DNA from 2 places in the Inquilinus ginsengisoli genome. Region 1 is predicted to be linked to the other one. Evidence: riboswitches for the same ligand, from Rfam matches in the RefSeq annotation. Region 1 holds a riboswitch; the other holds the start of a gene.
What was found. A riboswitch is a leader RNA that binds a small molecule or an ion and turns the genes downstream of it on or off. The one in region 1 is predicted to bind thiamine pyrophosphate.
Positions count from the first base shown of each region.

Region 2: linked by a shared signal. The riboswitch ahead of thiE (thiamine phosphate synthase) and the one ahead of thiC (phosphomethylpyrimidine synthase ThiC) in region 1 are both predicted to bind thiamine pyrophosphate.

Region 1 covers NZ_JAVDPW010000003.1:259,946-267,548, forward strand. Annotated here, with positions in the region: gene E9232_RS08935 (MFS transporter) at 1-111, opposite strand, end outside; gene E9232_RS08940 (isochorismatase family protein) at 360-833, shown strand; gene E9232_RS08945 (NmrA family NAD(P)-binding protein) at 839-1,933, opposite strand; gene E9232_RS08950 (enoyl-CoA hydratase-related protein) at 1,986-2,951, opposite strand; gene E9232_RS08955 (DUF8737 domain-containing protein) at 3,016-4,026, opposite strand; gene E9232_RS08960 (winged helix-turn-helix transcriptional regulator) at 4,135-4,659, shown strand; gene E9232_RS08965 (glutathione S-transferase family protein) at 4,764-5,369, opposite strand; TPP riboswitch at 5,490-5,605, shown strand; gene thiC (phosphomethylpyrimidine synthase ThiC) at 5,674-7,479, shown strand.
Region 2 covers NZ_JAVDPW010000008.1:109,152-116,754, reverse strand. Annotated here, with positions in the region: gene mmsA (multiple monosaccharide ABC transporter ATP-binding protein) at 1-1,250, shown strand, start outside; gene mmsB (multiple monosaccharide ABC transporter permease) at 1,262-2,482, shown strand; gene E9232_RS22385 (hypothetical protein) at 2,627-3,448, shown strand; gene thiD (bifunctional hydroxymethylpyrimidine kinase/phosphomethylpyrimidine kinase) at 3,453-4,271, opposite strand; gene thiE (thiamine phosphate synthase) at 4,268-4,945, opposite strand; TPP riboswitch at 5,010-5,104, opposite strand; gene E9232_RS22370 (aldehyde dehydrogenase family protein) at 5,244-6,683, opposite strand; gene E9232_RS22365 (DNA recombination protein RmuC) at 6,758-7,603, opposite strand, start outside.

The DNA of each region.
Region 1 (7,603 bases):
GACGGCCAGCGTCGCCCGGTCGATGTAGTTGACGACACCGCTGAGCACCAGCAGCGCCAGCGCGGTGTATTGGACGGTCTTGATGCGGGCCGATCTCGGGAGAGCCGCCATGAATCGTTTCCTCCGCCATCGCCTTTGCGATCGTTGAGTCGAAGCCTGGGACGGGGAAAAGCGAATTGCCAGACAAATCGATGGGGACAGGGTCCTAGGGGAGGGGAAGGGTCAGGGCTCGAGAGGGGGCGACGTGTGGCCCCCGGGAATTGATCGGCTGTGCTACTAATCACGCAGGGGCCGAGTTCGTGGTCCCTGAAGCGGGCGCGACGGACAGCCATCACTGACAACCGGTTCAGCAGCCCATCATGAAACAAGCCCTCTTGATCGTCGACACCCAGCCCAGCTTTCCCGTCCCGGCGGAGATCGTGCAGGGGATCGGCAGGCTGAGCGCGGTCATCCACAGCGTGGCCACGGTCGAGCGGCATGACGAATCCATCACGCCGTTCGAACGCCAGCTCGGCTGGAAGCCCAGCAAGGACGATGTCAGCCTCGTCGCCGCCGACCGCGTCTTCATCAAGCACGGCTACCTGCCGCCCCCGGCGGCGATCGATTATCTCGCCGGGCTGAAGGTCGACCGCGTGCTGGTCTGCGGCATCCAGGCCGAGACCTGCGTCCTGGCCGCAGGCTTCGCCCTGTTCGATGCCGGGCTGCAGCCCACGCTGCTGAAATGGCTGGCCGTCGGGTCGTCGCTCGACCCCTCGGGCGACCTCGGTGCGCGGCTGTGGGCGCACCATTTCGGCGCCGTGCTGTCGAGCCCCGACCAGCTCGGCCTCGGCTGACGCCGCTACAGCCGACCCTTGCGCCTGTCCTCCACCAGCTTAAGCAGGGGAGGGTGCTTGAACAGGTTTTCCGGCTGGACCCGGTCCCAGAGGCTGCCTTGGCCGAGGTCGCGTCCGGCCTGATCTTCCCGGCGGAGCCACTCCTCGACGCTGCGGATGCGATTGGGATGGATCTCGTCCAGCAGCGTGTAGTCGCGCTGGACGATGCCGTGCTTCCACAGGGTCCAGAAGCCGGTGAAGTTGTCGCGGAAGCTCATGGTGCTCTTGTCGTCGGGATCCGCGTTGTATCCGGCCGGCAGGTCGGCCGAGTTTTTCAGCGGGCCGTGCCAATAGGCGTCCAGTTCCGTGTCGATGTATCGCGCCGGGTGTCCCGTCACCGCCTCGAACGCCGCAGCGAGTTTGTGATAGTCGACCTGCTCGATCGCGACTTCGAGATCGAGGCCGTTCGCCCGCTCGGGATGGTCGAACAGCCAGCGGGCGTAGTATCCGCAATCCGCCAGCGCGACATGGGGCACCGTACCGTTGCCCAGCGGCACCCGCCAGGTCACGACGCCGTCTTCCACGGTGGGCGACATCGGCGTCATCGCCGAGATCGCCATCTCCATATAGGGCCCGGTGGTGAACACCGCCGCAGCCATCCGGTCCCGGTTCGCCTGGTTCTGGAACAGGATCCATTCGCCGATGCGGCCCTTGCCGTCGTAATGGCCCGTGCGGAACCTGGAATCGTATCCGGCTTTCTTCAGCGCGTAGTCCAGGTTGCCGTAGACGAAGAGCTTGATCCCTTCCTCGATGGCGATCTCGTAGCTGCGGATAGCCCAGTACATCTCGGTCTTTTCGCCGGTGTTGAAGCCATCGATGTTGATATAGGCGCCGTCGCAGCCGCGGAAGCCGCGCCGCAGCGTGTCTTCATCGGCGAAGCTGCCTTCGACGATCTCGACAGGACCCAGCGCCAGCAGCGCCTTCGCCCGGCGGGAGGTGGCGTCGCGGCTCAGCGCCCGGACGGCGTATTTCCCGTCGGCGACCAGGGCGCCGATCACCGGCAGGCCCTGCGCGCCGGTGCCGCCGACGACGAAGATCCGGGAGGGGGAGCGGATGGTCATGGATGTCTCCGTATCCTTGATCGAACAGGGCGCCGGGTTCAGTTGCCCCGGTTCAGTCGCCATGGAAGACCGGCGGGCGGCCTTCCGCCTGTGCGGTGACGCCTTCGATGAAATCCCGGGTGCGGTAGAGCGCTCCGTATTGGGCGCCGAGCTGGGAGAAAGCGGCCGCCTCGCCGGCGTCGATCGCCAGATGCGCCGACACCAGCGTGGTCTGCACGCCGAGCGGCCCGCAGGCCGCGATCCTGCCGGCGATCTCCACCGCCCGGGCGAGGGCGGCCTCGGGCGTCGCGGCAATCTCCTGCAGCGTGCCGATGCGATACGCATCCTCCGCGGTCCAGTGATCGCCGGTCAGCATGTATCGCATGGCGTTGCCCCAGCCCGCCTCGCGGACGAAGCGCACGGTCGACCCGCCGCCGGGAAAGCGGCCATGCGTGTTCTCATCCTGGCCGAACCGGGTGCCGGCCGCCGCTACCCGGATATCCGCGGCCAGGAACAGCTCATGCCCCAGGTTCCAGGTGTCGCCATGGACGGCGACGATCAGGGGCTTGGTGCGCTGGGCCGGGCCATAGCTCAGCGGATTGACGATGCGGGTCAGGCCGGACAGGGGATTGCCCGTCTTCGCCGCGGCCCGGAAGCCCTCGACATCGATGCCGCGGGAAAAATTGTCGCCATGGCCGAACAGGATGGCCGCCCGCAGCGACGGGTCGTGGTCGTAATCGTAGAAGGCCCGCGCCAGGGCCTGGAAGGTCTCGGGGTCGACGCGGTTCTGTACATCCGGTCGGTTGAGGCCGAACAGCGCCACCTGGTCGCGGCGTTCGATGGTCAGCTTGACGTCCGGCCCCGGCGGCACCTCGGCCAGGGTGGTGGGCGGCACAGCCGCCTCGGCTGCAGCCTGGGGCTGCGGGCCCTGGTCCGCGCCCAGGGCAGAGGTCGCCGCGAGGGTCGCGGGGATGGCTGCGGCGATGGCTGCGGTGGTTTTGATCAGGTCACGGCGGGCGATCACGGGATCTGTCTCCATGGGGCCATGCTTCGGTTCTGCCGGCCCGTTGCGGGCCGGGATGCGGCCGAAAGTCCAGTTTCCGTCATGCGGCGATCGCCGCCGCCGGCCGCCGGCACCGCAGCAACTGGCGCACCGACAGGGCGTGCAGGACCAGGGAGCTGGGAACGGTGAAGGCCGGGATGATACCGATCGGGTACGCCGCGATCGTCAGATTGGGGTGATCGATGGCGAGGTGCTGGAACGGCCCGGGCGTGGTCAGGGCCCCCATGGCAAGCGCGACGATCAGATCCGTCGTGCCGAAGAGGTTCCAAAGCAGGGCCGCCCGGGGGCTGTCCGGCCGGCCGCTGGCCAGCATCACGGCGGTCGGCAGGGCCATCAGCCCGGTGATCACGTCGCCGATGCCGGCGGGCAGGGCGAAGACGCCCGGCATAGCCCCGGCCAGCCAGTTCGCCAGGAAGACCGCGCCGATCACTCGGTAGAACTGGACGCCGATCAGCCAGGTCGCGGGCATCGCATCCAGCAGCGTGCCGATCCGGCGCGAACGGCCCAGGAGCGTGATCACGACCGCCGTCGGCACGATGATCATCACCGGCAGCAGCGGAATGGTCGTGGCACCGGGCAGAAGCAGGCCGTCGGCGACGATCGCCCACGCCACGCCATGCCAGAGGGTGAGCGGCACCGCGATCGCCAGCCAGGTCCACGCCCGCTCCGACGCCGTCAGGGACGTTCGCGCCAGCCCGGCCCAGGTTCCGCTGAGCAGGATGAGATGCACGGCGATCCGCGCGACGACCACCGACAGACCCGAACGTTGCAGCCCTGGAAGGGCGACGAGCGCTGCGAACCAGAGGCCCGCTGCGATGATGCTGCCGGCAAATGCGAGTGTCGGAGTGACAGAAAAAGCGCCGTTGTTCTGCGCCAAGGCAAGGTCCTCTTGTTTGGAGGAAATCGGTGATGTTTGTGTCGATCGGTTCCGGCCCGGATTGGATCGAGGGGCCGCATCGCCATCGGCATCGGGTTGAGCCTTGATGTTCAGCGAGTTCTTCACTCTTATAATAAGAGTGAAGATGATGGCAAGCGATTTATCGACTGGCATGCCCGCCCGGTATTGCCGTCTCGCGGACACCGCCATTGAACCAAACGAGAACAGCTCTTATGATAAGAGCCGCTGGAGCAGATTTTCGGACAGATCGGAAGGGATTCAATGCGCTCGAAAGGGTTCGACGGCATGACGTGTTCGATCGCCGGCGTCATGGCGGCGATCGGCGATCGCTGGGGTCTGCTGATCCTGCGGGACCTGGTGTGCGGCCTCAGCCGATACGAGGATTTCCGCCAGTCATCCGGGGTGACCAATGCGACGCTCAGCGATCGGCTGAAGCATCTGGAGGCGAACGGCCTGATCGAGCGGCGGCGCTACCAGGCCAGCCCGGAACGGTTCGAATATGTGCTGACCCCGAAGGGGTGGCAGATCGCCCCCGTCATGCCGGTGCTCGCCCAGATCGGGGATCGCCTTGATGTGTCCGGGGCGTCGGCGCCGCCGATGACCTTCGTGAACCGCAAAACCGGCGCCGAGCTGCGCTGGGGGTTCATCGACCAGCAGACCGGCGAGCAGGTGAGCCCCGCCGACCTCGACATCCTGCCAGGCCCCGGTGCGGACGATCTGGTGCGCTGGCGGTTGTCCCACCGGGGCGGCCGTCCTGGCGGCAAGGTGGACGACGCTGCCGGCTGACTCAGCCAGGGTTGTGGCGGATATCATGGAGGGTGTCTGGCGTCTGTTCCGCCTACGCTCCAAGCCGCCGATCATCCGCCAGACCCTAGGGACCGCCCCGCCCGTCAGTCGAGGCCGTCGAACGGCGCCCGCCAGGCGTCGATCCGGTTCAGGCGGTCGTGCCAGGCCAGGATGTGGCGGAAGCCGCTCACCGGCAGCAAGGCCTGTTCGGCGAAGGGCAGGGCGGAGGCCACCCGGAAGTCGGCATAGGTCGGGCGGTCACCCACCAGCCAGCTGCGGCCGGCCAGGATGTCGTCGAGAATCCCGCCATAGCGCCGGAAGCCGGAATCGGCCTCGGCCAGTGCCGCCGCATCGGCCGGCCGGTCCAGGAACTGGGGCCGGATGATGTTCTCGAAATAGAAGGTTCCGCCGGCCGGGATGAAATGATGGGCGCTCCAGCTCACCCACATCAGCACCTCGGCCTGGCGGTCGGCCGGCCAGAAACCGGGGTCGCACAGGGCGGCCAGGCGGCAGGCGATGGCATCCGTCTCCCACAGGGTGCGGTCGGCCTCGACCAGCACCGGCACCAGGGTGTTGGGGTTGATTGCCCGGAACGCCTCCCTGTCCGGCCCCATCGGGCTGGTGCGGATGTACTCGACCGGGGCGTCCAGGTGGCGGGCCACCGCCACGGCGACCCGGGGATTGAGGTTGCGGGAGTAGTGCAGCTTCATGATACGGGCTCGTCCTCTGCCGGGGTTGATGTCCCTGGTCGATGGCGGGGCCCTGGGATCGACAGCGGCGGGAAAAGATCGGCATGGCTTGACAGCGCCGCCCCGGCCGCGCTCTGATCGCGCTGTTCCGAGGGGAGCTCCGGTAAGGGGCTGAGACACCACACCATCTGCGACGTGGGAACCCTTCGAACCTGATCCGGGTCGTGCCGGCGTAGGGAATGGAACCGCATGCGCGCTCAGCCGCTTTCTTTCCAGCTTTCCGTCCTTGGCACGCCCTCAATCCGTCCGATCGAGGAGGCCGTCGATGCCCAAGGATGTCATCCCAACCACCGTCACCACCGGCGCCATGCCGGGGTCGCGCAAGGTCCATGTGCCGGGCGAACGGCACCCCGACCTGCGCGTCGCCATGCGCGAGATCGTGCTATCGCCCGAAGCCGGGGAGCCGCCGGTCCGGGTCTATGATTCGTCCGGCCCCTACACCGACCCGGCCGCGCTGATCGACATCGGCGCCGGCCTGCCGCCGATCCGCGCCGGCTGGATCGCCGCCCGCGGCGATGTCGAGGCCTATGACGGCCGCGTCGTGCGGCCGGAGGATGACGGCCGGCGCGAGGGCGAGGCCGCCAACCTGTTCGAGTTCCGGCGCGGCGACCGGCGCACGCTGCGCGCCCGCGGCGGCACCGCGGTGACCCAGATGGCCTATGCCCGCGCCGGCATCGTCACGCCCGAGATGGAGTATGTCGCGATCCGCGAGAATCTCGGCCGCGAGAAGCTGGCCGAGGCGGCGGCGCGCGACGGCGAGAGCTTTGGTGCCGCGATCCCGGACTATGTGACGCCGGAATTCGTGCGCGACGAGATCGCCCGCGGCCGCGCCATCATCCCCAGCAACATCAACCACCCGGAATCCGAGCCGATGATCATCGGCCGCAACTTCCTGGTGAAGATCAACGCCAACATCGGCAACTCCGCCGTCACCTCTTCGATCGCGGAGGAGGTGGAGAAGATGGTGTGGGCGATCCGCTGGGGCGCCGACAACGTCATGGACCTGTCGACCGGCCGCAACATCCACACCACGCGGGAATGGATCCTGCGCAACTCACCCGTGCCGATCGGCACCGTGCCGATCTACCAGGCGTTGGAGAAGGTCAACGGCGTGGCCGAGGACCTGACCTGGGAGATCTTCCGCGACACCCTGATCGAGCAGGCGGAGCAGGGGGTCGACTACTTCACCATCCATGCCGGGGTGCGGCTGGCCTACATCCCGCTCACGGCGAAGCGGGTCACCGGCATCGTCAGCCGCGGCGGCTCGATCATGGCGAAATGGTGCCTGTCGCATCACCGCGAGAGCTTTCTCTACACCCATTTCCGCGAGATCTGCGCCATCATGCGGGCCTATGACGTCGCCTTCTCGCTCGGCGATGGCTTGCGCCCCGGCTCGATCGCCGACGCCAACGACGCCGCCCAGTTCGCCGAGCTGGAGACGCTGGGCGAACTGACCCAGATCGCGTGGGAGCACGACGTCCAGGTCATGATCGAAGGCCCCGGCCATGTGCCGATGCACAAGATCAAGGCCAACATGGACAAGCAGCTGGCCGTCTGCGGCGAGGCGCCGTTCTACACGCTCGGGCCCCTGACCACCGACATCGCGCCGGGCTACGACCACATCACCTCCGGCATCGGCGCCGCCATGATCGGCTGGTTCGGCACCGCCATGCTCTGCTATGTCACGCCGAAGGAGCATCTCGGGCTGCCGGACCGCGACGACGTCAAGACCGGCGTCGTCACCTACAAGATCGCGGCCCATGCCGCCGACCTGGCCAAGGGGCACCCGGCGGCGCAGGTGCGCGACGACGCGCTGTCCCGCGCCCGCTTCGACTTCCGCTGGCGCGACCAGTTCCATTTGTCGCTCGACCCCGACACGGCGCTGGCCTTCCATGACGAGACCCTGCCGGCCGAGGGCGCCAAGACCGCGCATTTCTGCTCGATGTGCGGTCCGAAATTCTGCTCGATGAAGATTACTCAGGAGATCCGGGCGACGGCCGAGGCTGGGATGGAGGAGATGGCGTCGCGGTTCCGCGACGGCGGCGGCCAGATCTACCGCGCGGCCGAGTGAGACGGTGCCGGGCGGGCCGAAGGGCCCGCTCCGCCCCGGGCGGGCCGAAGGGCCCGCTCCGGCCCTGGGGGGCCATCCAGTTGAAAATGATTCTTGGTTGGGACGTTCCGTCCGGCTATAGCAC
Region 2 (7,603 bases), on a different contig from region 1:
TCCTGTCGATCGCCGAGAACCTGTTCCTCGGCAACGAGGTGGCGACCCGGGGCGTCATCGACTGGAACGAGACGCTGGTCCGGGCGCGGGCGCTGCTCGGCAAGGTCGGGCTGAAGGAGAACCCGGCGACGCTGGTCACCAATATCGGCATCGGCAAGCAGCAGCTGGTCGAGATCGCCAAGGCCCTGTCGAAGGAGGTGAAGCTCCTGATCCTCGACGAGCCGACCGCCAGCCTGAACGAGAGCGACAGCGACGCGCTCCTGGAGCTGCTGCTGGAGTTCAAGCGCCAGGGCATCTCCTCGATCCTGATCTCGCACAAGCTGAACGAGATCACCAAGGTCGCGGATTCGATCACCATCCTGCGCGACGGCTCGACCATCGAGACGCTGGACGCGCGCGGCGGCGTGGTCAACGAGGACCGCATCATCAAGGGCATGGTCGGCCGCGACCTGACCGACCGCTATCCCGGGCGCGAGCCGGAGCCGGGCGAGACCCTGCTCGCGGTGAAGGGCTGGAGCGTCTACCACCCGCTGCATGGCGACCGGCAGATGATCAAGGGCATCGACCTGCATGTCCGGGCCGGCGAGGTGGTGGGCATCGCCGGGCTGATGGGGGCGGGGCGGACCGAATTCGCCATGAGCGTCTTCGGCAAGTCCTACGGCCAGAAGATCACCGGCACCGCCACCATGCGCGGCCAGCCGGCCGACCTCGGCACCGTGCCCAAGGCGATCGCCGCCGGCCTCGCCTACGTCACCGAGGACCGCAAGCAGCTGGGCCTGGTGCTGGGCGATTCGATCCAGCACAACATCCCGCTGGCCCGCCTTCCCGGCGTGGCCCGCCGCGGCATCATCGACGAGATGCGTGAGCTCGGCGTCGCCTTCGACTACCGGCGCAAGCTCAACATCCGCTCCTCCGGCGTGCAGCAGCGGACGGTCAACCTGTCCGGCGGCAACCAGCAGAAGGTGGTGTTGAGCAAGTGGCTGTTCGCGGGGCCCGAGGTGCTGATCCTCGACGAGCCGACCCGCGGCATCGATGTCGGCGCCAAATACGAGATCTACACCATCATCAACCAGCTGGTCGCGGCCGGGAAGGGCGTGATCATGATCTCGTCGGAGATGCCCGAACTGCTGGGCATGTGCGACCGGATCTACGTCATGAACGAGGGCCGCCTTGTCGCCGAGATGCCGGCGAAGGAAGCCTCTCAGGAAAACATCATGCGGGCGATCATGCGCTCGAGAGAACGGGCCTAGGGACCAAGGCGATGACCACCGAAACCACTGCCCTGCAGACTCGGGTGAACACCCGGATCGGCGAGTTCCTGAAGAACAACATCCGCGAATACGCGATGCTGCTGTCGCTGGTCGCGATCATGGTCTTCTTCCAGTTCGCGACCGACGGTCGGCTGTTCACCCCCCTGAACCTGAGCAACCTGATCCAGCAGAACGCCTACGTCATCGTGCTGGCCTTCGGCATGCTGCTGGTCATCGTCAGCGGCCATATCGATCTGTCGGTCGGTTCGATCGCGGGCTTCGTCGGCGCGGTCGGCGGCGCGCTCATGGTGTGGGAGGGCGTCGACCCCTGGCTCTCCGCCATCGCCTGCCTGGTGCTGGGCGCGGTGATCGGGGCCGCCCAAGGCTATTTCGTCGCCTACCGCAAGATCCCGTCCTTCATCGTCACCCTAGCGGGGATGCTGGCCTTCCGCGGCCTCTGCATCATGGTGCTGAACGGCGAGCGCGCCGGGCCGGTGCCGGTCGAGTTCCAGAAGATGTCCTCGGGCTTCATCGCCGAGCCGTTCGGCTCGGTGCCGGAGCTGTTCACCGGCAACGGCAAGGTCTGGATCACCACGCTCTTGATCAGCCTGGCCGTGCCGCTGATCCTGGTCTGGTTCAACATCAAGAACCGGCGCAACGAGATCCAGCACGGCGTCGAGCAGGAGCCCCTGCTGTTCTTCGTCATCAAGAACGTGGCGACGCTGGTGGCCCTGGCCGGGCTCGGCTACCTGCTGGCGACCTACAACGGCCTGCCCAACATCCTGATCCTGATGGGCGTTCTGGTGGTGCTCTACGCCTTCGTCACCACCCGCACCACGCTCGGCCGCCGCATCTACGCGGTGGGCGGCAACGAGAAGGCGGCCAAGCTGTCCGGCATCAACACCGAACGGCTGGTGTTCCTGACCTTCGTCAACATGGGGGTGCTGGCGGCGCTGGCCGGGCTGATCACCACGGCGCGCCTGACCTCGGCGGTGCCGCAGGCCGGCAACCAGTTCGAGCTCGACGCCATCGCCGCCTGCTTCATCGGCGGCGCCTCGGCTTCGGGCGGCGTGGGCAAGATCACCGGTGTGGTGATCGGTGCCTTCATCATGGGCGTGATGAACAACGGCATGTCGATCCTCGGCCTCGGCATCGACCTGCAGATGGTGATCAAGGGCCTGGTGCTGCTCGCCGCCGTGGCCTTCGACGTCTACAACAAGAACAAGGGCTGATCCCCGCGTCGGCGAAGCCGATCGCGAGGTCGGCGAAGTCGGTCGCCAGCGTCGGGGCGGGAACAAAATCCTCTTCAGTCGCTTTCTGCGGGCGGGCGGTATCGACCCGCCCGCCCACAGAAATCACTGACGACGAGTTCCCGCATGCAGACCCTGTCCGCCTTCCCGACCCGGCCGCTGCGGGTGAACGCGCCCAAGCCGAAGACGGTGCGTCGCGTGATCATGCTCGTCTTCGTCGAGGTGATCCTGCTGGGAATGCTTGCCGCCCTGTTCGTGTGGATGGCGCCGCCGCTGCTGAACGATGCGCGGATCCGCCAGAATCCGGCAATCGCGCAGGACGGTGAGGTTGCGGACGGCAGCTGCCAGACAAGACTGGCCATCACCTTCTGCGATGCCACCCTGACCGCGCCCGGCCCGGACGGCACCGCCTTCCGCTCCGACGTCTCCTACTTCTTCCTCGACATCCATTCCGGCGACTACGACACCGAGGTGGTGCAGAGCGCCGACGACCCGCATCTGCTGACCACGACCCTGGGGCTCGACTATTTCTGGGACCGGGTCCTCTGCTTCGCGGCGGCCGTGGTGCTGCTGGTCGTCGGCGTCATCGGGATGGTCCGCGCCTCGATCGGCCAGCATCGCGGCGAGCGGCAGGCCCTGGCGCTGGACGGCCAGAAGCTGACCCCAGTGGCGGTGACCATCCGGACCCGCCAGAAGGTCCGGAAATCCATCGCCTGGCGGTTCAGCTATCCGTCCGCCGGCCGTGAGGCCAAGGCGAATGTGATGACCGCCAAGGACTTCCTGCCGTTCACGCTCGACGCCAAGGGCAAGCGCGCGCTCGCCGTGACCGGCGCGGCGGGCGGCGTTCCGTTCCTGCTCGATGCCGGGCTGACCCGGATCGAGCTGACCGAGGCGGAGCGGGCGGGGCTGCTCGAAGCGCAGCAGCGGGATCAGGCGGCGGCCGCCTGACCGGTCAGCCCCATAGCGCGTGGAAATGGTGCAGCGGGCCGTGGCCGCCGCCGACCGACAGGCGGCCGCTGGCCTGCAGCGCCCCGGTCAGATAGGACTTCGCCTCGCGCACCGCCGTCTCCAGGTCGGGACGCTGCGGCAGCAGGGCGGCGATCGCGGCCGACAGGGTGCAGCCGGTGCCGTGGGTGTTGCGGGTGGCGATGCGCGGCGCGGTCAGGATGACGGCGCCGGCCGGGCCCAGCAGCAGGTCCGGGCTCTCCGCCTCGTCCTCCAGGTGCCCGCCCTTCAGCAGCACCGCGCGCGGCCCCAGTGCCAGCAGCGCCGCCGCGGTCTCCGGCATCTCCGCCCGGCGCGCGGCCGCCGGCCGGTCCAGCAGGTCGGCCGCCTCCGGCAGGTTCGGGGTGACCAACGCGGCCAGCGGCAGGATCTCCTCGCGCAGGGCGGAGACGGCGTCCTGGCGCAGCAGCCGGTCGCCGCTCTTGGCCACCATGACCGGGTCGACCACCACCTGGGTCAGCCCGTGCCGGCGCAGCGCGTCGGCCACCGCGCGCACGATCCCGGCGGTGGCCAGCATGCCGATCTTGACCGCGTCGATCCGCACATCGGCCAGCAGGCAGTCGATCTGCCGGGTCACGAAGGCCGGCGACACCAGCTCCACCGCCTCGACCCCGCGGGTGTTCTGGGCCACCAGCGCGGTGATGACCGTGGTGCCGTAGGCGCCGAGGGCGGAGAACGCCTTGAGGTCGGCCTGGATGCCGGCGCCGCCGGACGGGTCGGTGCCGGCAATGGTCAGGACGTTGGGGATGGTGCCGGCGGGGATCACGCCGTTCCCCGCCCGTTGGTCACCGCCCCGCGGATCGCCCGGGCGGCGGCCTCCGGGTCGGCGGCGGCGCAGATCGCCGAGACCACGGCGACGCCGTCGGCCCCGGCCGCGACCACGGCGGCGGCCAGGGCCGCATCGATGCCGCCGATGCCGACCACGGGGAGGGGCACCTGCTCGCGCAGGGTGCGGAAGCCGTCGACGCCGATCGCCGGCCGCGCCTCGGCCTTGGTCGAGGTGGCGAAGACCGGGCCGATGCCGGCGTAGTCGGCGATGGCGGCATCGACCGCCCGCGCCTCCGCCGCGTCATGCACGGTGACGCCGATGATCAGCTCAGGGCCTAGCAGCCGGCGCGCGGTCTCCGCCGGCATGTCGCGGTCGCCCAGATGCACGCCGTCGGCGCCGACCGCCAGGGCCACGTCGACCCGGTCGTTGACGATCAGCGGGATGCCCAGCGGCGCCAGCACCGCCTGCAGCTGCCGCGCCGCCTCGATCAGGGACCGGGTGGTGGCGTCGGGGTCGCGCAGCTGCACCAGGGTGACGCCGCCCCGCACCGCCGCCGCGGCCACCGCCGCGACGCCGCGCGGGCCGCTCAGCCGGGTGTCGGTGACGAGATAGACCGACAGGTCGAAGCGTCGCCGCCCGGTCGATCCGAATGCCTGAAATGCCGTGCTCATCCATTCCTCCGCCGTGGCGAAGGGGGCGTCGGCGATCGATCCAAGAGGATCATGGCCCGTGGGCCAGGCATCGCGTGACGGTTCCCTTCGCTGGCATGACCCAGATCAGGTTCGACGGGTATGATCTCAGCCCGAGCGCGGGCACCCCGTGTCACTTCCAGGGCCGAGGCTCGCAAGGGCCGGGCGGGGTGTCAAGCGCGCCCGGCCAAATGAAAGGGCCCGGCCGTCGCCGGCCGGGCCCTTTGCATTGATCAGCCTGCGTCAGATCAGCCCGAGGCCATGATCGGCCTTCAGCCGATCAGCCTGGGAAGGTATAAGCGGTCTTCACCACCGTGTAGAACTCCGCGGCGTAGCGGCCCTGTTCGCGCGGGCCGTAGCTGGAGCCCTTCCGGCCGCCGAACGGCACGTGATAATCCACGCCCGCGGTCGGCAGGTTCACCATCACCATGCCGGCCTGGCTGGCCCGCTTGAAGTGGCTGGCGTATTTCAGGCTCGAGGTCGCGATGCCGGCGGAGAGGCCGAATTCGGTGTCGTTCGCCGTTGCCAGTGCAGCCTCGTAGTCCTTGACCCGGATCACCGAGGCGACCGGCCCGAAGATCTCCTCGCGGCTGATCCGCATGTCGTTGGTGGTCTCGATGAACAGCGCCGGGGACAGGTAGAAGCCCTCGGTCTCGCGGTTCAGCCGCTCGCCGCCGAAGGCCAGCTTGGCGCCTTCCTTGACGCCGATGTCGATGTAGGACAGGTCCTGGTCCAGCTGGCTCTGGTCCACCACCGGGCCCATCTCGGTGCCCTGCTTCAGCGCGTTGTCGACCTTCAGCGACTTCAGCTTCTCGGTCATCGCCGCGACGAAGCGGTCATGGATGCCCTCGGTCACGATCAGGCGGGACGAGGCGGTGCAGCGCTGGCCGGTGGAAAAGAAGGCGCTGTTGGTGGCGGCCCCGACGGCGGTGTTCAGGTCGGCATCGTCGAGGATGACCATCGGGTTCTTGCCGCCCATCTCGAGCTGCACCTTCTTGCCGATCTCGGCGCAGCGCACCGCGATGGCGCGGCCGGTGCCGACAGAGCCGGTGAAGCTGATGGCGTCGATATCGCGGCTGGCGACGAAGGCCTCGCCGACCACCGAGCCGCGGCCCATCACCAGGTTGAACACACCGGACGGCACGCCGGAGTCGATGATGATCTGCGACAGGGCCCAGGCGCTGCCCGGCACCAGGTCGGCCGGCTTGAACACGACGCAGTTGCCGTAGGCCAGGGCCGGGGCGATCTTCCAGGCCGGGATCGCGATCGGGAAGTTCCACGGCGTGATCAGGCCGATGACGCCCATCGGCTCCCGCGTGATCTCGACATCGATGCCGGGGCGGACCGAGGCCAGCTTCTCACCCTGGATGCGCAGCACCTCGCCGGCGAAGAACTTGAAGATCTGGCCGGCGCGGGCGGCCTCGCCGATGCCCTCGGGCAGGGTCTTGCCCTCCTCGCGCGACAGCAGCCGGCCCAGCTCTTCCTTCTTCGCCAGGATGGTGTTGCCGATCTTGTCCAGCAGGTCGTGCCGCTCCTGCAGCGTGGTCATCGACCACTTCGGGAAGGCGGCGCGGGCCGCGGCGATCGCCTGCTCCGCCTGGGCGCGGTCGGCGCGGGTGTATTCGCCCACCACGTCCGACAGGTCCGACGGGTTCACGTTCTTCGCGGCGTCCGGGCCTTCGACCCAGGATCCGGCGATGTAATTGGCGTGGACGCTCATTTCGTTCCCTCTCTCGACCTATTGTCGGATGAATGGCTACTGGATAGGTCGTGCCGATATCCGATGCAACAAGGCTATGGCGTTTCGTCTTCCGTCATGGCCGGCATGTCGGCCTCGGGTACGTCCAGCTCCAGAAGCGGCGCCGCCTTGTCCATCGGCAGTTCCTCGACCTGGCGCAGCTTGCGGTGGATGGCGCGGGTGCGGGTGCCGATCTGCTGGATCACGTTCTGCCCTTCCTGCAGCTTCTTGCCGACCTTGTCCATCAGCTCGCCATAGCTCTGGAACTCCGCCTTGACCGCGCCCAGCACCTGCCAGATCTCGGCCGATTTGTGCTGGATGGCGAGGGTGCGGAAGCCCATGCGCAGGCTGGACAGGAAGGCGCCCAGCGTGGTCGGGCCCAGGATGGTGACGCGGTACTGCTCGCGCACCGATTCGCGCAGGCCGGGCCGGCGCAGGATCTCGGCGAACAGCCCCTCGGTCGGCACGAACAGCACCGCGAAATCGGTGGTGACAGGCGGATAGATGTATTTGGTGGCGATCTTCTTGGCCTCGTCGCGGATCCGCCGGTCCAGCTGCCGGCCTGCCGCCTCGGCCGCCACGGTATCGCCGGCCTCCAGCGCCAGGTTCAGCCGCTCGTAATCCTCCTGCGGGAACTTGCTGTCGACCGGCAGCAGCACGCCTTCGGGCAGGCGGATGGCGAACTCCACCGTCTCGGAACTATCCGGCCGCGGCCGGGCGTTGCGCACCAGCTGGTCCTCGGTCAGCACCTGCTCCAGCAGGGCGTCCAGCTGCTCCTCGCCGAAGGTGCCGCGGGTCTTCACGCCGGACAGCATCTTCTTCAGGTCGCCGACGCCGCCGGCCAGCACCTGCATCTCGCCCAGGCCCTGATGCACCCGCTCCAGCCGCTCGCTCACGGTCTG